DNA from 2 places in the Metabacillus dongyingensis genome. Region 2 is predicted to be linked to the other one. Evidence: a T-box and tRNA genes for the amino acid it is inferred to sense, from the RefSeq annotation. Region 2 holds a T-box; the other holds one or more tRNA genes.
The links. A T-box is a leader RNA that pairs with one kind of tRNA and senses whether it is charged. The one in region 2 lies ahead of tyrS (tyrosine--tRNA ligase), so its partner is inferred to be a tRNA-Tyr.

Region 1: it has a tRNA-Tyr gene. The T-box ahead of tyrS (tyrosine--tRNA ligase) is inferred to sense a tRNA for this amino acid. The anticodon was not compared.

The regions. Positions count from the first base shown of each region.
Region 1 covers NZ_CP082944.1:169,784-184,973, reverse strand. The annotation lists gene glmS (glutamine--fructose-6-phosphate transaminase (isomerizing)) at 1-1,563, opposite strand, end outside; gene glmM (phosphoglucosamine mutase) at 2,211-3,557, opposite strand; gene K8L98_RS01055 (CdaR family protein) at 3,590-4,855, opposite strand; gene cdaA (diadenylate cyclase CdaA) at 4,848-5,669, opposite strand; gene rsiW (anti-sigma-W factor RsiW) at 5,879-6,469, opposite strand; gene sigW (RNA polymerase sigma factor SigW) at 6,503-7,066, opposite strand; gene rocF (arginase) at 7,256-8,161, opposite strand; tRNA gene K8L98_RS01030 (tRNA-Ala) at 8,897-8,969, opposite strand; tRNA gene K8L98_RS01025 (tRNA-Gly) at 8,988-9,062, opposite strand; tRNA gene K8L98_RS01020 (tRNA-Lys) at 9,067-9,142, opposite strand; tRNA gene K8L98_RS01015 (tRNA-Gln) at 9,285-9,359, opposite strand; tRNA gene K8L98_RS01010 (tRNA-Tyr) at 9,471-9,555, opposite strand; tRNA gene K8L98_RS01005 (tRNA-Thr) at 9,565-9,640, opposite strand; tRNA gene K8L98_RS01000 (tRNA-Val) at 9,703-9,778, opposite strand; tRNA gene K8L98_RS00995 (tRNA-Glu) at 9,826-9,900, opposite strand; tRNA gene K8L98_RS00990 (tRNA-Thr) at 9,920-9,992, opposite strand; tRNA gene K8L98_RS00985 (tRNA-Asn) at 9,997-10,068, opposite strand; rRNA gene rrf (5S ribosomal RNA) at 10,078-10,193, opposite strand; rRNA gene K8L98_RS00975 (23S ribosomal RNA) at 10,322-13,252, opposite strand; rRNA gene K8L98_RS00970 (16S ribosomal RNA) at 13,487-15,024, opposite strand.
Region 2 covers NZ_CP082944.1:3,889,303-3,904,492, forward strand. The annotation lists gene K8L98_RS19325 (histidinol-phosphatase) at 1-395, opposite strand, end outside; gene K8L98_RS19330 (serine hydrolase) at 475-1,755, opposite strand; gene K8L98_RS19335 (phosphopentomutase) at 1,771-2,967, opposite strand; gene K8L98_RS19340 (YhfX family PLP-dependent enzyme) at 2,972-4,150, opposite strand; gene K8L98_RS19345 (aminotransferase class V-fold PLP-dependent enzyme) at 4,131-5,246, opposite strand; gene K8L98_RS19350 (phosphotriesterase family protein) at 5,262-6,173, opposite strand; gene K8L98_RS19355 (YhfT family protein) at 6,185-7,483, opposite strand; gene K8L98_RS19360 (DUF2620 domain-containing protein) at 7,510-7,872, opposite strand; gene K8L98_RS19365 (PRD domain-containing protein) at 7,888-8,232, opposite strand; gene yhfZ (GntR family transcriptional regulator YhfZ) at 8,287-9,213, opposite strand; gene tyrS (tyrosine--tRNA ligase) at 9,527-10,795, opposite strand; T-box leader at 10,846-11,075, opposite strand; gene K8L98_RS19380 (transglycosylase domain-containing protein) at 11,212-14,130, shown strand; gene acsA (acetate--CoA ligase) at 14,269-15,190, opposite strand, start outside.

The sequences.
Region 1 (15,190 bases), 1.3 Mb from region 2:
TACGTGCTCTTGGGTTGCAAGCGCGATAACAGGCGTGCCGTTTTCAATCAGCGCGATTGTTCCGTGCTTAAGCTCTCCACCGGCAAATCCTTCTGCCTGGATGTAAGAGATTTCTTTCAGTTTAAGCGCACCTTCAAGTCCTACATAGTAGTCTACAGAACGGCCGATAAAGAAGCAGTTGCGTGTTGTTGAAAGGTATTCACGTGCAATGTACTCCATTTCGTCTTTCTGATCGCAAAGGACTTCCATTGCATTTGCCACGATGCCAAGCTCTTTTACAAGATCAAAGCTTAACTCTACACCTCTTGCTTCAGCCGTGACAGCTGCAAGAATGGCAAGTACGCCTAATTGTGCTGTATAAGCTTTCGTTGAAGCAACAGCGATTTCAGGACCAGCATGAAGCAATAACGTGTGGTTCGCTTCACGTGAAAGGGTTGAACCAGGTACGTTTGTAATGGTTAATGACTGGTAGCCATGCTCTTTAATTTGAACAAGAACGGCACGGCTGTCTGCTGTCTCACCGCTTTGTGAGATAAAGATGAATAATGGCCTTTCTGATAAAATCGGCATGTTGTATGAGAATTCACTTGCAACATGAACCTCTACCGGTTTCTTAGCCCATCTTTCAATGAATTGCTTACCGACAAGACCTGCATGGTAGCTTGTTCCGCATGCTATGATATAGAGGCGGTCTGCAGAGCTGATAGCATCTACAATTGCTGGATCAATTGTCAGCTTGCCTTGATCATTTTGATATTTTTGGATGATTTTGCGCATAACAAGCGGCTGCTCATCCACTTCTTTTAACATATAGTGAGGGTATGTTCCTTTTTCAATATCACTGGCATCTAATTCTGCTGTATAAGGAGCACGGTCAATTGTTTCACCTTGAAGGTTTTTGATTGTAACAGCTTCACGTTTCACAATGACGATTTCTTTATCCATCAATTCTACATATTGGTCTGTTACCTGCAGCATCGCCATTGCATCAGATGCAACAACGTTGAAGCCTTCTCCAAGACCAACAAGCAATGGGCTTTTATTTTTAGCAACAAAAATCGTATCTGGATTTTGATTGTCTAAAAGCGCGATCGCATAAGAACCTTTTAAAATGGAAAGTGTTTGGCTGAACGCTTCTTCCACGTCCGCTCCTTTATTAACGAATTGTTCAATGACCTGAACAACTACTTCTGTATCTGTATCACTGACTAGCGCAACATCCTGAAGATATTCGCGTTTCAAGCTTGAATAGTTTTCAATAACACCATTGTGCACTAGCGTAAAGCGGCTTGATGCACTTTGATGCGGATGTGAATTGCGTTTGCTTGGTGCACCGTGAGTCGCCCAGCGGGTATGTCCAATCCCTGCTGTAGACATTACATTTGCATTCACTTCTTCACGAAGAATGGCAATGCGTCCTTTTTCTTTGAAAACATGCACGCCATCTTCATTGATAACAGCAATGCCCGCTGAGTCATATCCGCGATATTCAAGCTTTTCTAGTCCACGCAATAAGATTTCTTTCGTATCCTGTTGTCCAATATATCCTACGATTCCGCACATAATTAATGTATCCTCCCAAATAGGCGGGGGACAGGTCAAGCCACGGGGACCTTTTGCTGTCCCCTCACACATGTCTATATTTTTTTTAGTTTAATTACGTTCTTCCCTTTGTGCAAAAAGTTGCCTCTTTGTTTTCAGGAGAGAGCTTACGGCTGTAATTGTCAACCGGGAGGCATCCGCCGAACTTTCGATAATCCTCCATCCTCGTCAACTAAGCTATTTTCGGTCCGCTTAGTTCAGGCGCTTTTCATTAATACAACCTCACAATGCTCCTTTCCATTCTAAAATAAAAACACAAAAGTAATCATACTATATTAACCTTCAAATCGTCAATTAAGTACTTAGCAAATGTGGATAGAAAGATGCACTATTCAGTATATGTTTTTATTGAAAAGATTGTTCTTGACTGAATTTACCCTATTTCATCAGCAACTCAAACATTCCGCAATCAAGGACTGTCCAGCTGCGCTGAAGATAAAAAGACAAGAAGCAATGAGGTATGGTTATAGTATTCGACTTGTCCCATCAGGTTTATGACTGTGAAAATCAGTTAAATTCAAGCAGGTGAAAATTGCGGCATATTCACGATAATTATTTTTGAAGAAAATAGAAAAAGGGCCTGCCTTATAGGCAGACCCGTGATTGCTTTATTCCGTTCCCATTTCTTCTTTCACTACAGCAACGATGCGCGTAACATACTTCTCGCATAATTCTGCTGTTGGCGCTTCTGCCATTACACGCACAAGCGGCTCTGTGCCTGAAGGGCGGACAAGAATGCGTCCGTCTCCATTCATTTCACTCTCTACTTCTGCAATGACCTGCTTCACTTTCATGTTGTCCGTTACCTTATACTTATCCGTTACCCTCACATTAATAAGCAACTGAGGGAACTTTTTCATTTCAGCTGCAAGCTCGGATAACGGCTTGCCAGTTACTTTCATGATATTCACTAATTGAATAGCTGTAAGCAGACCATCACCCGTTGTATTGTGATCAAGGAAGATAATATGGCCAGACTGCTCGCCGCCAAGATTATAATCCCCTTTTTTCATTTCTTCCACAACATAACGGTCTCCTACAGCCGTTTGAGAACTCTTCATGTTGTTTGCTTCAATTGCTTTATAAAAACCAAGGTTGCTCATGATTGTAGAGACAACTGTTTCTTTTTTCAATCTTCCATGCTCATTTAGGAATTTTGCACAAATAAACATGATTTGATCGCCATCAACGATTTGGCCTTTTTCATCAACAGCGATCAGGCGGTCTCCATCACCGTCAAAAGCAAGACCGACATCAGCCCCTTTTTCCATAAGGAAACCGGCTAATGCTTCTGGATGTGTAGAACCTACGCCATCATTAATATTCAATCCATTTGGAGTTGTGCCCATAGTTGAAACATCAGCATCAAGATCTGCGAACAAGTGCGTTGCAAGAGATGACGTAGCACCATGTGCACAGTCAAGTGCAACGTGGATGCCTGTGAAATCTTCGTCTACTGTTTGTTTCAGGAATTGAAGATATTTTTGACCGCCTTCGAAATAGTCATTAACTTGTCCCAGATCAGCGCCAACAGGTCTTGGCAGTGAGTCTTCTTCCTGATCCATTAAACCTTCTATTTCTAATTCCTGCTCATCTGACAATTTAAAACCGTCAGGACCAAAGAATTTAATTCCGTTATCTTGAACAGGATTATGTGAGGCAGAAATCATAACACCCGCTTGTGCTCCAAGAGCCTTTGTTAAATATGAAACACCAGGTGTTGAAATAACTCCTAAACGCATCACCTCAGCACCGATAGAGAGCAGTCCTGCAACTAGCGCACCTTCTAGCATATGACCTGAAATACGTGTATCTCTTCCGATTAACACTTTTGGGCGGTTCGCATTTTTTGTTAATACGTAGCCTCCAAAACGACCGATTTTAAACGCTAATTCAGGTGTTAATTCACTATTTGCAACGCCTCTTACTCCATCTGTTCCAAAATACTTTCCCATTCTTTTATCGCTCCTTTAGACAGTTTCAATCATCACGATTGCTTAGAAGAAATTTTCACTTTCACTTTATCTACAGGAAGGGTCCATTTAATATCCTGCGGCCCATTCACTTCTACCTTAACATCATGCTCTCCGTCGGACAGATCTGTCACATTTACAAATAATTCAAGATCAGACGGCTTAATATTCGTCAATACACTAGGTGCTCCAACAACACTTAAATCGAGCTCTTCGGATTCCGGCTCAAGGAACTGAATAATTTTCCCTTCCCCTAAACCCCGGATATTAACAGGCAGATTCTCAAGTATTTTTTCTTCTTCTTTTTCAACGTCAACTTTAATTTGGATTTTTTCGGGACTTACTTTTGTCACTCCGTCAGGTACAGGAATATCTACATCGAGCACGGTATCATCTTTGATTTTGCTTAAATCCACTGTTACACCATCTATAAATTCAAGCGGATCAATCACATCCAGCGGTCCGTATATGGTCACTTCGTTCGGCACTGCTTCAATGTTTGAGATGCTTAATCCTTCTCCAAGCTCGCCTTCATTCTTAAGTTTAAAAGGAAGCTTCTTGCTTGGACTTGTAATCGGCACTGTCACATCAACAACAGAAGGGTAGACCTCTAAAGGCAGGATGTTTCCGTCGTCGTCATATACCGTGACTTTTGATTCTTGCTCAATGGTTTCATTAGCATTTTGCAGATTCACCCTTGACTTGATCATAGCAATGCTGTCAATAAGCGTTTTAGATCCGGTTACTCTTACAACACTCGGTTTAACAATTGGGTCCTGTGCTGTATAACCAGTTTCAATCTGGTCTTTATTTATAAAATCCACTTGTACCGGAAAATCACGTGTAACTTTCTCCTCCACATTTACAGTGATAATGGAAGGGTTCAAATTCACCTCAAGATTATCCGCTATATTCTTATGCTTTAATTGAACCCGGTGTGAGCCGATGGACAGATCCGAGAGTTCAGCATAAATTTCAAAATCTTTAAGCTGCTTTGCCTTTAATAGTGAATTAGTTGGCCCGCTCAGCGTAACAGCTACCGTTTCAGGCACTCCTGTCACAATAACATCTTCTTGATCCAAATACGTTTTCACTTCAACATCAGGAATTGTTTCTGTATCTTTTGCAGACTCAGACGGCGCAGATGGAAATACGGATGTTACTGGCCCCGGCTGTTTTTTCGGAGCCGGCGTTTCGAAATTAACAGATACATAAAGAATGAGCGCCATTAACAGTGCAATTATTCTCATTACCCAATGATTATTAATCATCTTATCCATTTTTCTTCCCCCTCCACTGCCATAGGTTTGAGGAAGTGACCTTTGCCTGCTTTCCAAATTCGGAAACCAAGATTTCACTTAAAGCTTCAACGGTTAGATTTCTGTGAAGCTCTCCGTTTCTGGTCACAGAAATACTGCCCGTTTCTTCAGAAACGACTATCGTAATACTATCGGTTACTTCACTGATCCCAACTGCTGCCCGGTGCCTTGTCCCTAATTCTTTTGAAATAAAAGGACTTTCGGACAGAGGCAGATAACATGCAGCCGCAGCAATCTGATTTTTCTGGAGAATAACAGCTCCATCGTGAAGCGGAGTATTCGGGATAAAGATATTAATTAAAAGCTCAGAAGAGAGAGCTGAATGAAGCGGTATGCCCGTTTCTATGTAATCACTCATCCCTGTTTCTTTTTCAATCGTAACTAATGCGCCAATTCTTCGTTTTGCCATATAATCTGTCGCTTTTGTGATGGCATCGATTATTTTTTGTTGTTCTTCCTCCTCTGGAGCTCCGCTTCTTGAGAATAATTTCCCTCTGCCCAGTTGCTCTAGCGCCCTTCGCAGCTCAGGCTGGAAAATAATAATGATCGCAAGAAAACCCCATGTTAATGCTTGGTCCATGAGCCATTGCAAAGTCTGCAGCCCTAAGTACTGGCTCAGTGTACGAACGAGAATAATAACGATAATGCCTTTCAGCAGCTGAACGGCCTTCGTTCCCCGTATCACCATAATCAACTTATATATAACGAACCAAACCAGGAGAATATCAACGGCGATGCCGAGGTAATGCAGTAGTGGAAATTCCTCAAATGCCATATTCTCTTCCTCCATCAGTTTTAGTCATTTGCATAGGACTATAACTACGATATTATACCATATATTCTGCAATTAAACCGTATTGTACTCACATAAGCAAAGCGCAGGCCAGCAGATAAGACTTCGGCAAAAAATACCGGTTTATCTTTTAGCCAGAGTCTCAAAAGTGGTACAGCACAAAAAAGGCCCCTTATACAAAAGGTGACCTTTTAATTAAATATGGCGACAACCTCTCTTGAAAGAGATTTCATTTGATACCAAATCCACTCAAAAGCCTCATTGATCTCTTCAACATCACCTGTCACCTGTCCAGCAGAAGCCATATACTCTCCGTTAATCACCGTGACGTTTCCTTCAACTTTGCCTTCAATATTGATTGTTCCGCCTTTAACGGTTACATCTCCCTCAACAGTTTCACCTTCAGGAACGGTAACCGTATTATTTTCAACAACCAAATTAGGCTGCTTTGAAACGCTGAATTCTGAATCAGTTGACCAGGAAGAAAATAAACTGCCTGTCATCAATAACATGAAAAGAGAAGCAGCAGCCAACAATGGATGACCCTTTAGCCATCTGTTGACACCAATCGTTTTCTTTTCTTTGGGCAGACGATCCATGATGGCTTGAGTAAAATCCATCGGAGCCTCAATATGGGATGTACTCTGAACCAAGGCGATTGACTTCTCAAGCTCATGCAGGTGCTGCGTGCAGTCCGCGCATGACTGAAGGTGCTCTTTCAAGATTCGCTCATCTTGCTGCTTTATATCATGATCCAAATATTGATGGATCCGTTCTTTCATTTGTTCTGAACACTTCAACCTTATCACCTCAAATCATAAATGCCTTAATTGCTTCCTCAGCGCTTCTCGTCCTCTGTGAATTCTTGTTTTCACCGTACCGATCGGCATATCTAGAATTTCACTGATTTCAATTAAAGAAAGCTCATCAATATACTTTAATACGATGACAGTACGATATTTATCGGGGAGCTTTAAAATTTCTTTTTGAATCATCTGCTGAAGCTCCATTGTTTCCACTTGATCCTCGGGCAGAGCTACATCTGCTGCTACTTGAGAATACATCGTTAACCCTTCCGTTCCTGTCACTTCGGCATCCAGGTAATAATCCGGTTTTTTCTTTCTGATTCGATCAATCGTTAAATTTGTCGCAATGCGATACAGCCACGTAGAGAACTTCTTATCCATGTCATAGCTGTTAATATTCACATAAGCCCGGATAAACGCTTCCTGGGCTATATCCTCCGCCTCATGGGAGTTCCCGAGCATGCGGTAGCAAAGCTGATAAATTTTGTCTTTATATATATCTACGATTTCGGCAAAAGCATTCTGGTCGCCCTTTTTAACTTGTTTAATCCTATTTTTTACGATCGTCTCCATGATACCCCTTACCCCCGCGCAAGTGCGGGTTCCCCTTATTACGTATAAGCCGCATAAAAGGTTTCATTTATTTCGCATAAAAATATTTTAACAAATTTTAGGTTGTCTGTAGATGGCTTTTTAACATGTTTACCTTAAATTTTTCTTAAATAAAAAACACAGTTTATAAACTGTGTCTTTTTTAAAAAATTAAAGGAGCTTTTCGCCGAATAAAGAACCCATCAGAGCTACTGCTACTGTAGCTGTTTTGTTCTTTTCATCTAAGATAGGATTTACTTCAACAAACTCAGCAGAAGTGATGATATCTGACTCTGCAAGCATCTCCATCGCTAAATGACTTTCTCTGTAGCTGATGCCTCCGATAACCGGTGTGCCGACTCCTGGAGCATCGTGCGGATCAAGTCCATCTAAATCGAGGGACAAGTGAACACCATCAGTACGCTCTTTCAAATATTGAATGGTTTCCTCCATTACCTTAGTCATGCCAAGACGGTCAATCTCATGCATTGTATATACTTTAATGCCTTTCTCCTTAATTAATTCCTTTTCACCATCATCAAGGGAACGGGCACCGATAATCACAATGTTTTCCGGCTTCACTTTAGGAGTGTAGCCTCCAATTCTCGTTAACGTCTCATCGCCGATGCCGATACTTACAGCAAGCGGCATCCCATGAATATTGCCTGACGGTGAAGTGTCGCCTGTGTTGAGATCTCCATGTGCATCATACCAGATTACACCAAGTTCTTTATAATGCTTTGAAACTCCTGCGAGTGTTCCGATGGCAATACTGTGGTCTCCGCCAAGCACCAGTGGGAACGAACCTGATTGAATCACTTCGTCAACTTGTTCAGAAAGCTTTAAATTCCCTTCTGACACCGCTTTCAAATTTCTTAAATTATTTAACGAATTGCTATCCTCTTCACGGTTTGGACGTCCAATTTTAATATCACCTTTATCTTCAATCTCATATTGCAGCCATTCAAGTCGTTCTACAACCCCTGCGTATCTGATAGCACTAGGCCCCATGTCCACACCTCGGCGCATTTGACCTAAATCCATTGGTACCCCGATAATTGATATTCTTTCTTTCATGTAAATCATCCCCCTTAGTAAGAAACTCTGTATCTATTGTACTGATAAAAAGGGTCATGACTCAACTCGACAAAATCGTGTATATATATACAGAGTTTTCTGTAAAATAATTGGAAATAGCAGGGAATAATTAATACGATGATGTAGAGTCAGCTGATTTCCTGGTCACTTGATTATTTTTCCGAATTTCTACTTCACCTTTATGACTGATCTGAATTGAACAAATTAAACATCAAATTGGATCCAAACCATCCAACTCGCATTAGCCGTTTTTTAATTAACGAAAAACTATAACCAACTCGCACGACTCAGTGTTCAATTCCCGAAAATGGGTTTTTGGCTCGCAACTTCATTTTTTTATGAAAAAAAGATATAAAAATACCTGTTACTAGCTGCTGTTAGCCATTATTAATCAAAACTGCTGTTAATTATGAAAGAGTTTAAGCTGTGTATTGAACTTCATATTTAGAACCGAATGCCCAACTCGCAAAAATCAGCCTTTAATTAGTAAAAACTTATTTCTGACTCACCAAAATAATGGTTTAACTTGCGGAAAATGATCTCCAACTCGCAAGCCTCATATTCAAAAAGAAAACTGTTATAACATAAAGGATAGGATATTGAATTCATATATAAATAAAGTGAAGCACGTATCCATAAAGTAATTTTTTTCATTATTCCTAAACAAAAAACCGTTAGACATTAAGTCTAACGGTTTTTACAGGGTGTTTATGATGGAGCCTAGCGGGATCGAACCGCTGACCTCCTGCGTGCAAGGCAGGCGCTCTCCCAGCTGAGCTAAGGCCCCGATATAAATAAGAAGTTCTGGAGCGGAAGACGGGATTCGAACCCGCGACCCCCACCTTGGCAAGGTGGTGTTCTACCACTGAACTACTTCCGCAAAATGGTGTGCCATGAAGGACTCGAACCTTCGACCCTCTGATTAAAAGTCAGATGCTCTACCGACTGAGCTAATGGCACCTTATAAGAAAACACTCTTCAGTTTTGCAAGACGCCCTAATCTAAGAAAGATTATTCTAGGAGCGGCTCGATTTATGTGCTGAAGCTACGCTTCAATGATTACTCGATCGTTCTCTAACGACTGAGAAATCGGCACAAGAAATGGCTGGGCTAGCTGGATTCGAACCAGCGCATGACGGAGTCAAAGTCCGTTGCCTTACCGCTTGGCTATAGCCCATCAATTATGTATTCTATAAAATTCTAATTGACCGTAAAAAGGTTTATGTTAACTAAACATATTATTTACAGTCTAGACAAGAACTATTCAGTTAAGTTTGTCTAAATAAAGTGGTGGAGGGGGACGGATTCGAACCGCCGAACCCGGAGGGAGCGGATTTACAGTCCGCCGCGTTTAGCCACTTCGCTACCCCTCCACACATAAGTGGTGCCGGCAAGAGGACTTGAACCCCCAACCTACTGATTACAAGTCAGTTGCTCTACCAATTGAGCTACACCGGCATATATAGTGAAATACAATACTATTTATTCGCTTTTTAAAGTCGTCTGCTGCAATGTCTTAATGGTGGAGGATGACGGGCTCGAACCGCCGACCCTCTGCTTGTAAGGCAGATGCTCTCCCAGCTGAGCTAATCCTCCGCATAAAAGATTGTTTGATATTTCACATATTAAGACTTAAGTTTGAATGGTGACCCGTACGGGATTCGAACCCGTGTTACCGCCGTGAAAGGGCGGTGTCTTAACCGCTTGACCAACGGGCCGTTTTATTAGTTTAATGTAAGCTCCCAACCGGGCTTGAACCGATGACCTCTTCCTTACCATGGAAGTGCTCTACCGACTGAGCTATGGAAGCAAGGCTCCGCAGGTAGGACTCGAACCTACGACCGATCGGTTAACAGCCGATAGCTCTACCACTGAGCTACTGCGGAATAATGCTAGCCTGGCGACGTCCTACTCTTGCAGGGGGAAACCCCCAACTACCATCGGCGCTGAAGAGCTTAACTTCCGTGTTCGGCATGGGAACGGGTGTGACCTCTTCGCCATCATCACCAGACATAATGACAAAAATTATTATACTATAAAATCCGAAGATTTCAAGTGTTTTTTTGAAAGAAGTTATTCTTTCAAAACTAAATAACGTATGATAACAAGATTCACTTAGGTTTTACACTTTATTAGACTGTGGTTAAGTCCTCGAACGATTAGTATCTGTCAGCTCCACACGTCACCGCGCTTCCACCTCAGACCTATCAACCTGATCATCTTTCAGGGTTCTTACTCACTAATGTGATGGGAAATCTCATCTTGAGGGGGGCTTCATGCTTAGATGCTTTCAGCACTTATCCCTTCCGCACATAGCTACCCAGCGATGCCTTTGGCAAGACAACTGGTACACCAGCGGTGCGTCCATCCCGGTCCTCTCGTACTAAGGACAGCTCCTCTCAAATTTCCTGCGCCCACGACGGATAGGGACCGAACTGTCTCACGACGTTCTGAACCCAGCTCGCGTACCGCTTTAATGGGCGAACAGCCCAACCCTTGGGACCGACTACAGCCCCAGGATGCGATGAGCCGACATCGAGGTGCCAAACCTCCCCGTCGATGTGGACTCTTGGGGGAGATAAGCCTGTTATCCCCGGGGTAGCTTTTATCCGTTGAGCGATGGCCCTTCCATGCGGAACCACCGGATCACTAAGCCCGACTTTCGTCCCTGCTCGACTTGTAGGTCTCGCAGTCAAGCTCCCTTGTGCCTTTACACTCTGCGAATGATTTCCAACCATTCTGAGGGAACCTTTGGGCGCCTCCGTTACATTTTAGGAGGCGACCGCCCCAGTCAAACTGCCCACCTGACACTGTCTCCCAGCCCGATCAGGGCTGTGGGTTAGAATTTCAATACAGCAAGGGTAGTATCCCACCAATGCCTCCACCGAAGCTGGCGCTCCGGCTTCCAAGGCTCCTACCTATCCTGTACAAGCTGTACCAAAATTCAATATCAGGCTACAGTAAAGCTCCACGGGGTCTTTCCGTCCTGTCGCGGGTAACCTGCATCTTCACAGGTACTATAATTTCACCGAGTCTCTCGTTGAGACAGTGCCCAGATCGTTACGCCTTTCGTGCGGGTCGGAACTTACCCGACAAGGAATTTCGCTACCTTAGGACCGTTATAGTTACGGCCGCCGTTTACTGGGGCTTCAATTCAAAGCTTCGCTTGCGCTAACCTCTCCTCTTAACCTTCCAGCACCGGGCAGGCGTCAGCCCCTATACTTCGCCTTGCGGCTTCGCAGAGACCTGTGTTTTTGCTAAACAGTCGCCTGGGCCTATTCACTGCGGCTTTTCAGGGCTATGAACCCTAAAAAGCACCCCTTCTCCCGAAGTTACGGGGTCATTTTGCCGAGTTCCTTAACGAGAGTTCTCTCGCTCACCTTAGGATTCTCTCCTCGCCTACCTGTGTCGGTTTGCGGTACGGGCACCTCTCACCTCGCTAGAGGCTTTTCTTGGCAGTGTGGAATCAGGAACTTCGGTACTAAATTTCCCTCGCCATCACAGCTCAGCCTTATGTGAGAAGCGGATTTGCCTACTTCTCAGCCTAACTGCTTGGACGCGCATATCCAACAGCGCGCTTGCCCTATCCTCCTGCGTCCCCCCATTGCTCAAATGGTGAGGAGGTGGTACAGGAATATCAACCTGTTGTCCATCGCCTACGCCTTTCGGCCTCGGCTTAGGTCCCGACTAACCCTGAGCGGACGAGCCTTCCTCAGGAAACCTTAGGCATTCGGTGGAGGGGATTCTCACCCCTCTTTCGCTACTCATACCGGCATTCTCACTTCTAAGCGCTCCACCAGTCCTTACGGTCTAGCTTCAACGCCCTTAGAACGCTCTCCTACCACTGTTCGTAAGAACAGTCCACAGCTTCGGTGATACGTTTAGCCCCGGTACATTTTCGGCGCAGAGTCACTCGACCAGTGAGCTATTACGCACTCTTTAAATGGTGGCTGCTTCTAAGCCAACATCCTGGTTGTCTAAGCAACTCCACATCCTTTTCCACTTAACGTATACTTTGGGACCTTAGCTGGTGGTCTGGGCTGTTTCCCTCTTGACTACGGATCTTATCACTCGCAGTCTGACTCCCAAGGAGCAAGTCTTTGGCATTCGGAGTTTGACTGAATTCGGTAACCCGATGAGGGCCCCTAGTCCAATCAGTGCTCTACCTCCAAGACTCTCATACTTGAGGCTAGCCCTAAAGCTATTTCGGAGAGAACCAGCTATCTCCAGGTTCGATTGGAATTTCTCCGCTACCCACACCTCATCCCCGCACTTTTCAACGTGCGTGGGTTCGGGCCTCCATTCAGTGTTACCTGAACTTCACCCTGGACATGGGTAGATCACCTGGTTTCGGGTCTACGACCACGTACTAAAACGCCCTATTCAGACTCGCTTTCGCTGCGGCTCCGTCTCATCAACTTAACCTTGCACGGGATCGTAACTCGCCGGTTCATTCTACAAAAGGCACGCCATCACCCATTAACGGGCTCTGACTACTTGTAAGCACACGGTTTCAGGATCTTTTCACTCCCCTTCCGGGGTGCTTTTCACCTTTCCCTCACGGTACTGGTTCACTATCGGTCACTAGGGAGTATTTAGCCTTGGGAGATGGTCCTCCCTGCTTCCGACGGGATTTCTCGTGTCCCGCCGTACTCAGGATCCACTCTGGAGGGAACGAAGTTTCGACTACAGGGTTATTACCTTCTCTGACGGACCTTTCCAGGTCGCTTCATCTACCCCGTTCCTTTGTAACTCCGTATAGAGTGTCCTACAACCCCAAGAGGCAAGCCTCTTGGTTTGGGCTAATTCCGTTTCGCTCGCCGCTACTTGGGAAATCGCGTTTGCTTTCTCTTCCTCCGGGTACTTAGATGTTTCAGTTCCCCGGGTCTGCCTTCATTATCCTATGTATTCAGATAAAGATACTGTTCCATTACGAACAGTGGGTTTCCCCATTCGGAAATCTCTGGATCAAAGCTTACTTACAGCTCCCCAAAGCATATCGGTGTTAGTCCCGTCCTTCATCGGCTCCTAGTGCCAAGGCATCCACCGTGCGCCCTTCATAACTTAACCTAAATGGTCAACCGCATCATAAGATGCGTTTCGCATTTCGTTGTTTGTTTAGACATAAATGTCTAGAAAATCACTAATTATGGTAAGCGTAAATCTCAGTGAATTACTTGTTATCAATTACGTTATCTAGTTTTCAAAGAACAACCGACAAATCGGATGATTTGTCTTCTATCATAGAGAGAATGATCTCTCAAAACTAAACAAAAACCAAAAGCGTCCTCATATCTTCCTTAGAAAGGAGGTGATCCAGCCGCACCTTCCGATACGGCTACCTTGTTACGACTTCACCCCAATCATCTACCCCACCTTAGGCGGCTGGCTCCTTGCGGTTACCCCACCGACTTCGGGTGTTGCAAACTCTCGTGGTGTGACGGGCGGTGTGTACAAGGCCCGGGAACGTATTCACCGCGGCATGCTGATCCGCGATTACTAGCGATTCCAGCTTCATGCAGGCGAGTTGCAGCCTGCAATCCGAACTGAGAATGGTTTTATGGGATTGGCTAAACCTCGCGGTCTCGCAGCCCTTTGTACCATCCATTGTAGCACGTGTGTAGCCCAGGTCATAAGGGGCATGATGATTTGACGTCATCCCCACCTTCCTCCGGTTTGTCACCGGCAGTCACCTTAGAGTGCCCAACTGAATGCTGGCAACTAAGATCAAGGGTTGCGCTCGTTGCGGGACTTAACCCAACATCTCACGACACGAGCTGACGACAACCATGCACCACCTGTCACTTTGTCCCCCGAAGGGGAACCTTCTATCTCTAGAAGTGGCAAAGGATGTCAAGACCTGGTAAGGTTCTTCGCGTTGCTTCGAATTAAACCACATGCTCCACCGCTTGTGCGGGCCCCCGTCAATTCCTTTGAGTTTCAGTCTTGCGACCGTACTCCCCAGGCGGAGTGCTTAATGCGTTAGCTGCAGCACTAAAGGGCGGAAACCCTCTAACACTTAGCACTCATCGTTTACGGCGTGGACTACCAGGGTATCTAATCCTGTTCGCTCCCCACGCTTTCGCGCCTCAGCGTCAGTTACAGACCAGAGAGTCGCCTTCGCCACTGGTGTTCCTCCACATCTCTACGCATTTCACCGCTACACGTGGAATTCCACTCTCCTCTTCTGCACTCAAGTTTCCCAGTTTCCAATGACCCTCCCCGGTTGAGCCGGGGGCTTTCACATCAGACTTAAGAAACCGCCTGCGCGCGCTTTACGCCCAATAATTCCGGACAACGCTTGCCACCTACGTATTACCGCGGCTGCTGGCACGTAGTTAGCCGTGGCTTTCTGGTTAGGTACCGTCAAGGTGCGAGCAGTTACTCTCGCACTTGTTCTTCCCTAACAACAGAGTTTTACGATCCGAAAACCTTCATCACTCACGCGGCGTTGCTCCGTCAGACTTTCGTCCATTGCGGAAGATTCCCTACTGCTGCCTCCCGTAGGAGTCTGGGCCGTGTCTCAGTCCCAGTGTGGCCGATCACCCTCTCAGGTCGGCTACGCATCGTTGCCTTGGTGAGCCATTACCTCACCAACTAGCTAATGCGCCGCGGGCCCATCTGTAAGTGACAGCCGAAACCGTCTTTCCAACTTGAACCATGCGGTTCAAGATACTATCCGGTATTAGCTCCGGTTTCCCGGAGTTATCCCAGTCTTACAGGCAGGTTGCCCACGTGTTACTCACCCGTCCGCCGCTGACCTCCGAAGAGGTCCGCTCGACTTGCATGTATTAGGCACGCCGCCAGCGTTCGTCCTGAGCCAGGATCAAACTCTCCGAAGAAAATTTGTGACTCAATTTGTTGCTGACTTCAAAAATTTAAAACGTTTGGTACGCTTTTGGTTTTGTTTAGTTTTCAAAGATCATTTCCGTCATCAGTGGTGACGGCTTATATAATTTAACATGGTCACTATCGCTGTGTCAACAACCTTTTGAATAATTTTTTTCG
Region 2 (15,190 bases):
TCAGTGAGCCCTTCCCAGCGATCTTTTTTAAAAATATTCAGCCCTTCAACATGATGCACCGATCCAATCACATAATCGAATGGATACTTTGCGTAATACTGCTTGTACATATGGATATGCTCCGGAAAAAAATCAGACTCTACACCAAGAAGAACTTCTATTTTGCCTTCATACTCTTTTTTCAGGCTCAGCACTTCCTTCACGTATTCCGGAAAATGACTTTTTGCCATCGCAATATTCGGGAACAAATGATCTTCTTCGCTGTATAAATATGGAGAATGGTCCGAAATCCCAATGATATCCAGCTGCTTTTCCAATGCCGCTTCCACGTAATCGCGAATGGAGCGCTCTGCATGTCCGCATCTTTCATGATGAGTATGGTAATCAAATTTCATTTTCTGCACCTCGCTTTTCTTCTATTAGTAGTGTATCAATTTTCCATCATGCTAAAAAGACACCTTTTTGTGAGGTGTCTTATCGATTAATCGAAGAATAAACGATGTTGGCGATTTTCTTAGACAGCGGTCCTGTGCTCGCGTAGCTTCCGCTCGGGAGCTGTCCATTGTTTTGTTTGTTGGTGAGCAGGATGATCTGCAGGTCGTATTCCGGATCTATGATCACTTGAGTTCCTGTAAATCCTGTATGACCAAAGGCTTTTTCTGAATACTGGTCACCCATGTACCAGTTTTTCGCTTTCTCAAATCCATACCCTTGACCGAACGCTTGGTCAGAAGTAAAGGTGTTGACCGTTTCCTGATTGTAAATTTCCACTTTGCCATAGGAACCGCCATTCAGCATGACCTGTCCTAATACGGCTAAATCCTTAGCCGTTGAAAACAAACCGGCATGACCGGCAACTCCGCCGTTTCCGTAAAAGCTGTTGCCATCATTCACTTCTCCAACGAGTGTATAGTTCCTCCAATAAGGAAACATGTCTGGATCTTCCTCTACATCGTATCCAAAGTCAGGATCATCAATCATTTTATACTCATACGGATTGCCCCATGAAGTAGCGGCGATTTTCTTCTTCTGCTTCGGATCTGGCGTGAACATCGTATTCTTCATTTTGAGAGGCTTGTAGATTTCGTTTTCCAAGTATCGATCAAGGGGCTGGTTAGTGATTTTTTCAATCACAAATCCAAGTGTCATAAAACTGAAATCACTGTATTTCCGCTGCGTGCCTGTTTCGTATTCAAGCGGCAGCTTATTAATATAATTCAGTACTTCTTTTGAATTGCGGGCGTAAAGATAGGTAGGATACCAAGGGGTTAATCCCGACGTATGCGTTAATAAATCTGCTATGGTCACATGCTCTTTTCCATTCTGGCCAAATTCAGGAATGTATTTAGCTGCAGGATCGGATAGGGATAATTTATTCTCATACTCGAGCTTCATAATCCCCTGTGTTGTGCCCATCACTTTTGTAACAGAGGCTAAATCAAAAATATAATCCTTTTTCATTTTTCTAGGATGATCGAGAAGATTCCCCATATCGTATTTTTGAGCATCACCGTATGCTTGTTCCTTGAGTATTTTTCCGTTTCTTGCAATTAGCACGACAGCTCCCGGTGTAATTCCATCTTCTATTGCACGGTAAACAGCACCATCGATTTCTGATAGAATCTTTGGATCCATACCTTCTGTTTTAGAATTCCCATAGCTCAGTTTGCCAGGCTTTTCTTTGGCTGATACGCCGGCTGAAACTGGAGCTATAAATAGGAAGATGATTATCAGATATACACCTATCTTTTTCATTCTTTGCCCTCCTTTTTACTTCGCATTCAAGATTTCTCTCAAAAAACTTCTTCCATATTCAGGAGCGGGGAGATTGGCATATTCGGCCATGGTTGCCGCAATATCTGCCATCGTTTCCCGTTCTCCGATTGACACTGGCTTGACTTTGTTTCCAATCACAAGAATTGGTGTTTGCTCTCTTGTATGGTTGGAGTGGCCGATTGTCGGATCGTTTCCGTGATCCGCTGTGACGATCAGCAAATCATCATCTTCGAGTTTTTCCCGGAATTCTGCAAGAAAGGAATCGGATTGCTCAAGCACCGAGCGATACCACTCGCAATCCTGTTTGTGTCCCGCTAGATCGGTTTCCTGGACATTTATAAGAAAAATCGCATCCTTTTCTGCTTTCCGGTAGTGGTGCTCAAAAGACGAAAGCACTTTGACGGTTTCAACAGCGGGGTCACTGAATCCCTTTGCCTGAACGACATCGGCGGTTTTCCCAATCCGGTAGACTGGCAGACCCTCCCTCTCTGCCAGATGGGCAAACTGTCTGCTGTAATCCACTCCAAATCCAAGATGCAGCACATGGTAGCCTTCGCCGTATACATGGGCATTCGGACTGTCGACCCCCCACTGACCGTTCGGCTTATTCATTACGGCTGATAATATTTTTACAATAGTCGTTTTTTCATTTCCGAATACGATAACCCTGCTCGTGTCCACGCAGTTTCTTACAATTCTTGCAATCTCACATGCTTCTTCAAATGCAATTTGATTTAAATCGCATATTAAATTAATAATGTTTCCTGGTGAGGACTCCAGATTGTCGCCAATTACAATACAGCCATTCACCAGTAAAAGCGGAGCTTCAGGAACCGGATACTCTGCATGGCAGCCGTTTTTAATGAGCTTCGACTTGATGCGACTGCTGACTTCTTTCATCAGCCGTTTATTAGGAACCCCAGGTTTGCTGCCCATCAGCTCCTGGTGCCCCATAAACGTATCCGCTCCATCATGTGCAAGGTTGCTTTTTCCATACGCAGCCGCTGGTAATCCGGTTCCATCAGCCAGCTGATTTAAACCGGAGTTATATAGAAAAGGAATGTTCAGTCCAGATGCTTCCTTCAAGTGCTGATATGTGTTCGCATTCATGTCCTCAGGTTTGGCAATTGCACAGTCCTGCATCGCTCCTATGCCGAAACCGTCCAGAATAAATAACGATACCTTTCCCATTTTCCTACACCCCTCTCCTCTGAAAATGAACCACCTCAGGAGTTTTTGAATCTGCATTTTTAAGAAAAGCCACGTGGGATCTCGTAACAAAAATCTGCGTTCGGAAAGCGTAAAGAACCGTATCACCAACATTCATCCTTGGATCCCGCTTCAAGCTTCCGTAGTAATCGATGTTTTCTGAAGAAGCCTGATGAACCTCTGTTTCCTGATCCAAGCGATCTCCAAAGAGTGCCTTTTTCATATTGGAGCGGGCATAAAACCCGCCTGCAATGGTGTATGCCTGATCTTCATCCATATGAGAAATTTCCGATAAATAAGCCATGCACGGTTTCTCTGTCAGATTTTCAGAATACGCATGCAAAGGAGTCGTTCCCGTCAAGGCGTGCCCCGGCTCACCGTGCGTAATCCCATATTCGCGGATAAGGGGAATCGTATGGCAGCTAGTGGAACTCGGCGCATTAAGATGAATTACTTCTATTCCCTGGTTAGCAAGAATGTCTCTGGATTTGAGCAGGGTTTGCAAATTACTGGTGAATTCAAAATCGGTTTTGGCCTCGTTCAGCTGCAAGACCGGAAAACACGTTGCTCCAATGACGTTTATTCCCGGCATCAGCTGCAGCTCACGTATACTCGACTCTAAGTTGTTAATTAAAAATCCGCCGTATTGACCCGGGTAAATGAAATCTTGCTTGCTGATCACCCTTAATATTACGTTCTGTTTCAGTCCCAGTCTGACGGCTGCATCTGACAGCTGTCTTGCTCTTTCTAGAGAGAAAAGCGTGACCACTTCAGGCCGGAGCTGTTTTAAGACCGTTTCCCATTGATTTTTTCCAGGCTGTACAAGATGACCAAGGTTCCCTATTTTGCAGCCTGCCTTTGAAAGATTGAATGCTTCATCAATATCAACTGCGACCGCTTTCTCGATGCCGTTTCGCTGGATGGTCTTCCCGACAAAACCGCTTCGTCCTATTTGTTTTGTCATATAAAACAGCTTAACGCTGTTTGCCTCGGCTGATTTTGCAAGAGCTCGTACATTTGCCTCGAATGAGTCCAAGTCGATGACGTACGTATTCGGAGGGATAGAACCGCTTTGATGCAAGGCAGCCGCTGCCTTAATTAATGCAGGGTTTCGTTTCTGTATCATGTCTAAGAACAAGGCTGTCTCATCCCCTAACGATCTCATTAACTGAAAGCTCAAGTATCCGTAAAATGGTTTCCGCGGATGCTTTCATTGGATTGATTCTCAAACCGTATTCTCTTAAATGAGGCTGGCTTTCTAAAAAGCTCCCGGATACACGATAAATCATTGGCAGGATATCGTACTTTGATTCTGCTCCGACTGGATAGGTTGCCGCTCCGAATGAAGAGGCTTTTTCAATCACTTTTGGTGCGATCGGTGCTGAGAGTTCAACAATCACATTCTTTGATTGAGAGTTTGTGATATACGCTTCTTTAACAAATGAAAAACCGCCGTGATTAAGGATTTCGCATAGCTGCTCCACCTGTTCATTCTGAATCGCCAGCATAACTGGAGCCACTGTCATGGCCCGCAGCAATTCATGTGCTTCGTGCCCTTGAACCTGACCGCCTCCGGAATAATTGGTTTGATGTATTTTTTCAATGATTTCACCTGAACCGAGGATAAGGCCGATGCCTTCAGGTCCAAGTACTTTAAATCCGGAAAAAGTAGAAAGGTGCGCTCCATACTCAACGCCAATGCCCTTCATTTTCATTGCACAGTAGTTATCATCAACCAAAATGATGACATCCGGCCTTGACTTTTTAACAAGAGCGATTATTTCTTCTAAATCATAAGTATCAGTCGGCTGCTGTCTTGCATGCTGAATGTAAAATACCTTTATATGCAGCTTTGTTTCTAATGCATTTTTCACCTTGTCCATGTGATTGAAATTTACAGCCTCTTGCTTGAATCCCATCATCCGAAACGTTTCTTTTGTGGTCATGTACATCGGTGCTTCATGGACAAAAATAGAATCTCCCGGCTCCGCTATCATACTAAGTGCAATCCTGATCGCACCGGAACCGCTTCCTCTTACAAGGGCGCAGTCCTCGGAATCGAACACGTTCGATAACACCCTCTCGGCGGCTGCTGTTGTTTTCGGGCGGTGGTACTCCGGGTGAAGACCCACATCCCCTGTTTCAAAAAAGGCATTGTTTCGAAACACCTTCGTCATTTCATCAATCAGTTTGAATTGAAGTTCTTTTGCCTCTTCCATCGTCCGATTGATAAGTACGGAATTTGCATATTTCAACGCCACTTTCCATCATCCTTCCTAACCGATGCTGAATGCCTTTTGAGGATTGGCTACGAGCAGTTTATTTATAATAGAGCCGCTGACTCCATGGTTTTTCAGTGCCGGTATAAACGACCTGAGAACAATATCATATCCCTGCCCTCCGAGTGACTTCAGATGGGATTTCCTTGTCAGGTCACTAGAGAGCAAGAGCTGATCTTCAAAGCCTTTTTCAATAAATGTCAGCAAAGACCTGATCCGGTCTTCATCCGCCCGGTAATTTTCTTTGCCGATCGTATCCATCGCAGCAAATGCTCCGCTGTTCAATACTTCCAGCACAATTTCATCATTCGTATTCAGATCCTGATGGCCGATAATCACCTTTTCAAGAAACAGACCTTCTTTTTGAAAAAGATTGATCTGCTCTAGAGCACAAGTGCCGAGCGTTGTATGGGTAGAGAGCGGAAGCTTCGTGGTTTTGGCCGCTTCGATGGCTCCATGGAATAGCTCGGTTTCGATCGGTTTAAATTCATTCAGACTGCTCCCGATCTCACCGATTACCCCCGGTTTAATTCCTGTCTCCCCTATTCCATCTTTGATTTCCGTGATCATCCACTCTGCAAATTGATCCCGATTCCATTTCTTTTTGTCATCCGGAATGAATGGATCCTTATAGCAGCCCGTACTCGCGATAATCTGCAGACCGGTTTTCCGGCTAATTTCCGCAAGCTGCTCTGCGTCTCTTCCCATCCCCTCATTTGTGACTTCTACAATTGCTTTACCTCCAAGAGCCGCAAAGCTCTCTAAGTCTTCCGTGACGAGTTCAATATCCTGCAAGCAAGTATCTTCGTTCTTTTTCACTCTGCTTAAGTCCACATATAGATGTTCATGACAGGCACACACACCTAACTCCTGCGGCTCCAGTTTACCCAGAACGGTTTGAATATACATTAAAAGCCTCCTTATCCTGCTGGCGGTACATAGAGCCCAAGAAGTACCAGGATGTTTCCGATAATTCCTACTGCAATTGCTCCAACAGGCCCAACTGCCATACGGACGATTGGACGTCCGGCTGCTTCATTCAGTAAATAGATCCCGGCAATAGCGAAGAAGCCCAGACTTGGAACAATGGCGTTCGCAGCATTTGCGCCTCCAATAAGAAGCGCTACTTCCAATACACGCGTCATCGCTGTCCTGATGTTTTCACCAGATGCCCGAATACCGGGATAACGGTCGAGGACTTTTGCTAATTGAGTCAAAATCATCACTTCCACTAAGATGATTACGGCTCCTAAAATAGCCGCGATGAATGGATTTGGGGAGAAAATTCCAGCCCCGAAAACGAAAGTAAACCCTACTGGACCATATACACCTGTAGCAATCGCTGTACTTGCGATCAGTGGAACGAATCCGATTGCTTTTGCAAGAGAGGCAATACCGCCTTCGGCAATCTTCCCTTCCGATAGCAGGTTAAGAGAGATCGGGTCGCCTGCAATTAAAAGCTGACTCGTTGCTGCAGCTACAAGTCCGCCGCTTATCATAAGTACCCATACATATTTTTTAATCTTCGAGACGCGCTCTGTGAACAATGCCGCTAAAGCGGACAGGTTCTTCTCATCAGACTTTTCCCGTACAGCAAATGCAATTAAGAAAATCATTCCAATAATAAGAGCAATCCCTTCCGGACTTAAAACAACCTGCGTCCCATTGATGCTGATCAGCTTATCCGTGTTTGCAAAAACGATGAGCTGTCTTGCAATAGCCGCCACAATAAACGTCAAAATCCCTTTTTTAATTCCAAATTGAAGAGCAACAGCAATGGCCGGGAACACCATGAAGGAAACGACAACCGGTTCGCCGATTTTATTAAATCCTTCAGCAAAATTCAGCGGCAGCATCGCAAATGCATCAACGACAACTTGCAGACCATAGTAAATGCCAGCGCCATATAAAGCTCCTGCTGCCCCTGCGAGCACGGAATTAATTTTTCCTCTGTTGAATGCAAGACCAATGATATCTGTTCCAAGCAAAATACTATGAATAAGAATAATGCTTCCCGCAATTGAAATCGGAATCCCAAATCCGATGACAAGACCGAAACTCATGGCAAAGGCGGTTACACCAAGCTCTTTTCGGCTCATCCGCCCTTCAAGATTTTCCGGAACAATCGGTCTGAGCCCATCGTTAAAGACCGCAATCCCCAAATTTGCCATGACGGCTGCAAGCGCCCCAATACAAGCCATTAAAATTACTTCTACCATCTTTCATCCCCCATCCCCATATCAATCTATTTGTTTTTTAATAAAGCCTCCATCAAATACTCAATAGCTTTCTCCTTGTGATCCCCCGTAAATCCAAAAGCTGTTGCCCCCTGGTCGACTGCAGACTGCACGTTTTCTTTTATCGGAGTCTTGCCGGGCATAGAGATGGTTGCGCACTTTGGTTTTCCAAGCAGCGCTATTGCCATAGCTAAAGCTCCCCCTCCGCCGGTATGGCAGGCGCCGACGTAATAATCCGCTCCCCCTGATTTCAGCAGCATCGCTGCTTCTAAATCAGCTTTCACGGTCACTTCTACCTGCTCTCCTCCGTATTTCTTAACTAAACTCTCAATCTCTTTTTTCTCCACCTGACCGCCTACTACAATTTTCATTTTTTATTCCTCCCTTTATGCTGTTAATGCTGCTACAAAGTGCATATATAGAAATTCTTTTTCTTCTCTGGGTATGGTGATGCGGCATTCAATTTCAATCCATTTAACCCGTCTTTGCGCTTCTTCAAGATTTGGAGAATTATATATTTCCTTCATAATCGATGGCGGAGGAGCATTCAGCGGTTCGTTTCTCTCCATCCTTGTCACTGCCATGGCCAAATGAGTAATTAACATTTGATAGTTAGCCGCTTCCGTTTGAGACACATATGCATCAATCGTTTTATGGCAGATGATTTGAGCATTTTCTGTAATGGCATCCGTTGATTTAAGTATTTCGAGTCTTTCAAACAGTTCTTTCATGAGTGCGCCCTCCCAATGTACAATAAATTGTATTTTGAATATAAAAAGGGATTCTTAGTATTTCGGAATGTAATCCCCTTTTTCCACCAGTGTTTGTATTCTTTTAATCTCATGTAAATCCAAATGCTGCAGAATATACTCCGCCTTTTTGTTTTCTTTTCTAATGACGCAGACAGCTTCACCTATATTCAACTCTTCTTTTTTTGCTATTTCAGAGGAAAGCGGTATCGTATTGTATAACCCGCTGTCAATTTCATCAATGTTCCAAATGGTCGCATCAATCGTTTTCGCTCTTAAATGCTGCAGCAGATGCATGTAATTGAGCTCAACAAACTCTACCTTTTTTTCATTTGTTTCCGCTTTAACAAGAATCTTTTGATCGGTTGAATTATGGTCAATTCCTACCTTCATGCCATTTTTGATTTCAAGATTTCCTTTTTCTGAAAAGAAGACCGCATGCTTTGAAACATACGTATGGCTCCCGAAAGCAAGAGCAATAGAAAGATCCGGGTCCTGTTTCAATGCTTCTGCAGCTGAGAATTTGGAAACAAGGGCAAAGTCGTATCTCCCTTTGCTCACTTCATCAATTCTCAGTTTAGCCCCTCTCATAAAAGCAATGCTTAAATTCAATTGGTTTTCCTCAAATTGAGACGTAAGGCCGGATGCCAGCCCTTCATATTTTTTGGAATACGGCAAAGGCATCACTCCGGTCATTCTTTCAGCACCGCAATACTTGAACAAAGAGGGAATATTTTTCTTCCTTAAAAAGGTGCCCATATGTCCTTTAGGTTCAAGACTAATGCTTCCGGTTTGCTCTAAATATTTCAGAGCTGTCTGTACTGTTCCCCTGCCAACATTAAATCTTTCTGAAAAATCTCCTACTTTTGGTATCCGCTCATTTAGTTCAATAAATAATAGATCCTCTGCGATCTTCTGCAAAATTAACCCCTTTTTAGAAAGGAGCGACTCAAAAATCTCCATAGCACCACTCTTGTACAATTATTTGTATATTCATTCATTGATGCAAATTTACCATATATTTAAGCTGTTTACAAGATTGATTTTTCTGAATAATTTGTTAAAATGATTACCTGCTCCTTTCTATCTTTTTTTACCGAAGATTAAACATAAGGTGTAATGTGTATCGTATAAATCAAGTTAATCTATAAAAAATCCTTAATAATAAAAAAACAGCACACCAATTAGACTGCTAATTGATGTGCTATTTCTTAGGTTTATAGAAGTGTGGTATGCACCTTTCAAGCTAGCCCGTTCCAGCAAGTGAGGCTTTTCATCAGTTCTTGTATTGAATTAACGTGTACTTCTTCTTCCCTCTGCGGATAACAGTGAATTTGCCGTCAATGCGGTCGTCTTCTCCAAGGACTTTGTCTGTCTCCTGAATTCGCTCGCCATTGATGTATACTGCTCCATTTGAAACATCTTCTCTTGCCTGGCGTTTTGAAGGAGAAATTTTTGCATTGACAAGCAGGTCGATTAAGCCGATTTCTGCTTCTTCTGATGTAAATGCCGGTACATCTTTAAAGCCCTGCTCAATTTCATCTCCAGTAAGCTCTTTAATGTTTCCGCTGAAAAAAGCCTGAGAGATTTTGATTGCTTGCTCCAAAGATTCTTCTCCGTGTACGAGCTTTGTCATATTCTCGGCAAGCGCTTTTTGTGCAGCGCGTTTTTCTGGTGCATTTGTCAGTTCCTCTTCAAGCTCCGCAATCTCTTCATGAGAAAGGAAGGTAAAGAACTTGATGTATTTAATGACATCGCGGTCATCTGTATTGATCCAGAACTGGTAGAACTCATAAGGAGTCGTTTTTTCTTTATCGAGCCAGATAGCTCCGCCTTCTGTTTTGCCGAATTTTGTTCCATCTGATTTTGTAACCAATGGAACTGTTAATCCGAATGCTTTGGAATTTTCCTCGGATTTGCGGATCAATTCAAGGCCTGCTGTAATGTTGCCCCACTGATCGCTTCCTCCAATTTGAAGCTTGCAGCCTTGGGATCTGTATAAATTTAAAAAGTCATATGACTGCAGAATCATGTAGCTGAACTCTGTGTAGGAAATTCCTGATTCAATTCTTGAAGACACCGTATCCTTTGCAAGCATGTAATTAATACCGAAATTTTTTCCTACATCCCTAAGGAATGTGATCAAATCCATAGATCCAATCCAGTCAAAGTTGTTGGCAAGAGTAGCAGGATTTTCACTTGAGGTATCAAAATCAAGGAAACGGGAAAGCTGACCTTTAATTTTGTTTGACCACTCCTGAACAATATCGGAAGTATTAAGCGTTCTTTCCGCTTTCTTTCCGCTTGGGTCGCCAATTAAGCCAGTTGCTCCGCCGACTAAGGCAATTGGGCGGTGTCCTGCCTGCTGAAAGCGGCGAAGAGTTAAAATCGGAAGTAAATGCCCGATGTGCAGGCTGTCTGCCGTCGGATCGAAACCAGAATATAATTTTACTGATTCCTCTTCTAATAACTTTCTCAGACCTTCTTCGTCTGTCATTTGATTGATTAACCCTCTGAACTGCAAATCATTCAATAATTCACTCATTCTGATTAGCTCCTTTTTTTCATAAAATACAAAAAACACCCCTTCAAAAATGAAGGGGCGTGATTACGCGGTACCACCCTACTTAGGAAAAAGATAAACTGATTCCTATCTCGGCATATATAACGGCATTCTAACCGTCTTTCGCTATTGGGCATTAGCTGCCTTTCACAAAAGAAGCTCCTGGAGGTAATTCATGATTCATCTGTGTGCTGATTTTCATCGGCCATCAGCTTTCTAAAACAGGGAGATGTTCACTACTAATTCCATTCAAAGCATTTTCAATTCTAATAAATCTTTTTTACCATATAGAATGTCTCTTGTCAAACGGTTCAACAGCATCTGACAAGATCATACAAAAGTACTGTTTTTATATGATATAATTGAGTGGGTGGATTGTATAGGGGGATGATACATTTATGGATAAATTTAAATCTTGGTACAGCAAATTTATGCCGTACAAACATAGAACAGTAAAAGGGTTTAATATTACATACGGGGTCGTCTGGAACCTAATGCTGATCTTTTTTGTCATCGGTTTAATTGCCGCATCGTTTGGCGGCGGACTCGGCGCAGGGTACTTTGCGTCATTGGTTAAGGATGAACCTCTCCGCACTTATAGTTCCATGAAAAAAGATATTTATAATTACGAAGAAACCTCGCAGATTTATTTTTCTGATTCGGTGTATTTAGGAAAGCTCCGTGCAGATATTGAAAGACAGGAAGTAAAGATTGATGATATTTCAAAGCATGTAAAGAATGCCGTAATTGCTACAGAGGATGAATTTTTTTATGAGCATGACGGGGTCGTCCCTAAAGCGATTATGCGCGCTCTTTTTCAGGAAGTGACAAATTCCTCTAATCGCTCTGGGGGGAGTACACTTACACAGCAGCTGATCAAAAATCAAATTCTCACAGACGAAGTTTCTTTTGACCGCAAAGCAAAAGAAATTCTGCTTGCTCTCCGACTTGAGCGCTTCTTTGAAAAAGAGGAAATCTTGGAGGCTTATTTGAATGTTGCTGATTTGGGCAGAAATGCTTCAGGCCGAAATATTGCGGGAGTTCAGGCCGCTGCACAAGGTATTTTCGGTGTGGATGCGAAGAATTTAACTCTTCCTCAATCTGCTTTTATTGCAGGTCTGCCACAGAGCCCATTCGGCTATACCCCTTTTACAAACAGGGGAGAAATAAAGGAAAATCTAGATGCAGGAACGTCCAGGATGAAAACTGTTCTTAAACGCATGTATGCAAAAGGCTTCATCTCGCAAAAAGAATACGAAGAAGCAGCCACATTTGATTTAAGGAAAAGTCTCGCCAAGGCCAAGCCTTCCTCTTTTGAACAATATCCATGGCTCACCTACGAAATTGAAGAACGCGCCACTGATATTATCTTAACGCAGCTGGCTGAAAAAGACGGCCACAAATTGGACGAACTGAAAAAAAATAAAGAATTGTATGCAGAATACAAAGCCCTTGCTGACCGGAACTTACGTCAAAATGGCTATAAAATTCATACAACCATTCAAAAAGATATTTATGACAAAATGAAAACCATTGCTGAATCGTATGAATACTACGGCAGCGATAAGACGGAAGTGAAGGTAGACAAAGATACCGGGAAGAAAATACAGGTTCAGGAGCCCGTTGAGGTTGGAGCTGTTTTAATTGAGAATAAGACAGGGAAAATCATCAGCTTCGTCGGGGGAAGAAATCATAAAAGAGAACAAGTTAATCATGCAACAGATACTCCCCGATCAAACGGATCGACGATGAAGCCGCTGCTTGCTTATGCTCCTGCAATGGAAACCGGTGCCATTCAGCCAGGTTCAGTACTTGCAGATGTACCGCTGCAAATCGGCGAATGGAACCCTAAAAATTTCGATGGCCGCTTCCACGGATTTACAAGCGCCCGATATGCACTTGAAAAGTCTTATAATATACCTGCCATTAAGTCTTACTTAAAAGTGATAGATCAAAATCCTCTTAATTATTTAAAGAAAATGGGAGTCACAACTATCTCTGAAAATGATGGGGGTCCAGCTACTTCAATTGGCGGACTTACTAATGGCATAACCGTCGAAGAAAACGTAAATGCATTTGCAACATTTGCAAATGAAGGAAAGTTTATCGATGCTTATCTCATTGAAAAAATTGAAACAAAATCAGGCGAAGTCATTTATCAGCACAAATCAAAAGCCGTTGATGTTTTTACACCTCAGACTTCCTACTTAACAATCGATATGATGCGCGATGTTATTAAACAAGGAACAGGTACAGCCGCTAAGAACTATCTGTCATTCAGTGCAGACTGGGCAGGAAAAACAGGAACAAGTCAAGAGTATAAGGATATATGGTTTGTCGGAACGAATCCAAATGTCTCGTTTGGAACGTGGATGGGATACGACACCCCTAAATCTGTTGAAAAAGATTATAAAGGCATGTCCTACAGCCGCAGAAACATTCTTTTATGGTCGAAGCTGATGAATGCAGCCCATGAAGTTAATCCGGGTCTCATTGCACCGAAAGAAACGTTTAAAATGCCCGGCGGAATTGTTCAGAAATCATATTGCGCACTGTCCGGGGATCTGCCTTCTGCCATGTGCCAGCAGGCAGGACTTGTTGCAACAGATCTCTTTAATGCGAAGTTTGTTCCGACAAAAACAGATGACAGCTTAACATCAGGAAAGTATGTTTATGTAAAAGACAGGGCGTACCAGGTGCCCCCTTCTGCTCCTTCTGAATTTGTTCAGCAAGGTGTGATGTTAAAAAAAGAAATTCTGCAAAAGCATAATTTAAGCAGCTTCAGCGATTTAAAAGAACTGCTGCCAAACAAAACAAACTGGGGCAATATCGTTGTAACGGATGGAAATCAGATCCGAGACAACGGATCAGCTCCATCGCAGGTATCCGGAGTAAGAATCAGCGGCGGGCAACTGAGCTGGAACATGAGCGGTGATTCAGATGTAATAGGATACCGCGTTTATGCTGCCGGTAACTTTTCAAAGAATTTCAGAAAAGTAGCAAGCATCCCAGCTTCGAAAAGCCTGTCAGCATCTATTGGCGGTTCACCTGCTGCCTACTATATAGCAGCAGTTGACGTAGCAGGCAAAGAATCACCAGCATCTGCAACTGTAACAAGCGGATCCTATCAAGCTCAGAAGCCGGCAACAAAGCCTGCTGATACTCAGCCAAAAGATCCGAAACCAGCTGATCCAAAACCCGTGGACCCAAAGCCTAAAGACCCGAAACCAGCTGATCCAAAACCGGATCCAAAGCCTCCGGAAAAACCTGCAGATAACGGAGAGCAGACTCCTCCGGCAGAAAAACCGAACGGCTGACCTTGTTCGCAGATTTCTTGCTGGACGTTTCTTCAGCTGTACTGCGCAGAAACATATTAAAATACAAAAGTCATATGTTTAAAAATAGAATCAAAAAAAAGCTTGCAGATTGTCTGCAAGCTTTTTTAATAGATTCTATTAATCTTCCATTGTCGATAAATCGCCAGTCGGCAAGTCGAGCTCCCACGCTTTTAAGACGCGGCGCATAATTTTTCCGCTTCGAGTTTTTGGCAGTTTATCGCGGAATTCAATTTCACGCGGAGCCGCATGAGCAGCAAGTCCCTTTTTAACAAAATTGCGAATTTCCTCTTTTAGTTCATCTGTTGCTTCGTACCCATCCCGAAGCGCAACAAATGCTTTAATAATTTCCCCGCGGACTGGATCCGGTTTGCCGATTACACCAGCTTCGGCAATGGCAGGATGTTCAACAAGCTTGCTTTCGACCTCAAACGGGCCGACGCGCTCGCCTGATGTCATGATTACATCATCAATTCTTCCCTGGAACCAGAAGTAGCCGTCTTCATCCTTGTACGCTGAGTCACCCGAAACATACCAGTCCCCAGGCATAAAATAAGACTCGTACTTCTCTTTGTTGTTCCAGATTGAATGCATCATGGAAGGCCAGCCTTTTTTTATGGCCAGATTCCCCATGCGGTATGGCGGAACTTCATTGCCCTGGTCATCAACAATCGCAGCCTGTACGCCTGGAATTGGTTTTCCCATAGATCCCGGCTTGATTTCCATAGATGGATAGTTGCAGATTACCTGTGCACCCGTTTCTGTCATCCACCATGTATCATGAATACGATTGTGAAAGACTTTCATGCCCCATCTGACAACTTCAGGGTTTAATGGTTCACCAACGCTCAAGATGTGTCTCAATGAACTAAGGTCAAACTGTTTCACCAGCTCATCCCCGGCACCCATAAGCATGCGGAATGCCGTTGGTGCACTGTACCATACTGTTACTCCGTAATTCTGGATCGTTTCATACCATTGTTCAGGCTTAAATCTGCCCCCTACGATGACGTTTGATGCTCCGTGCAGCCAAGGCCCAAAG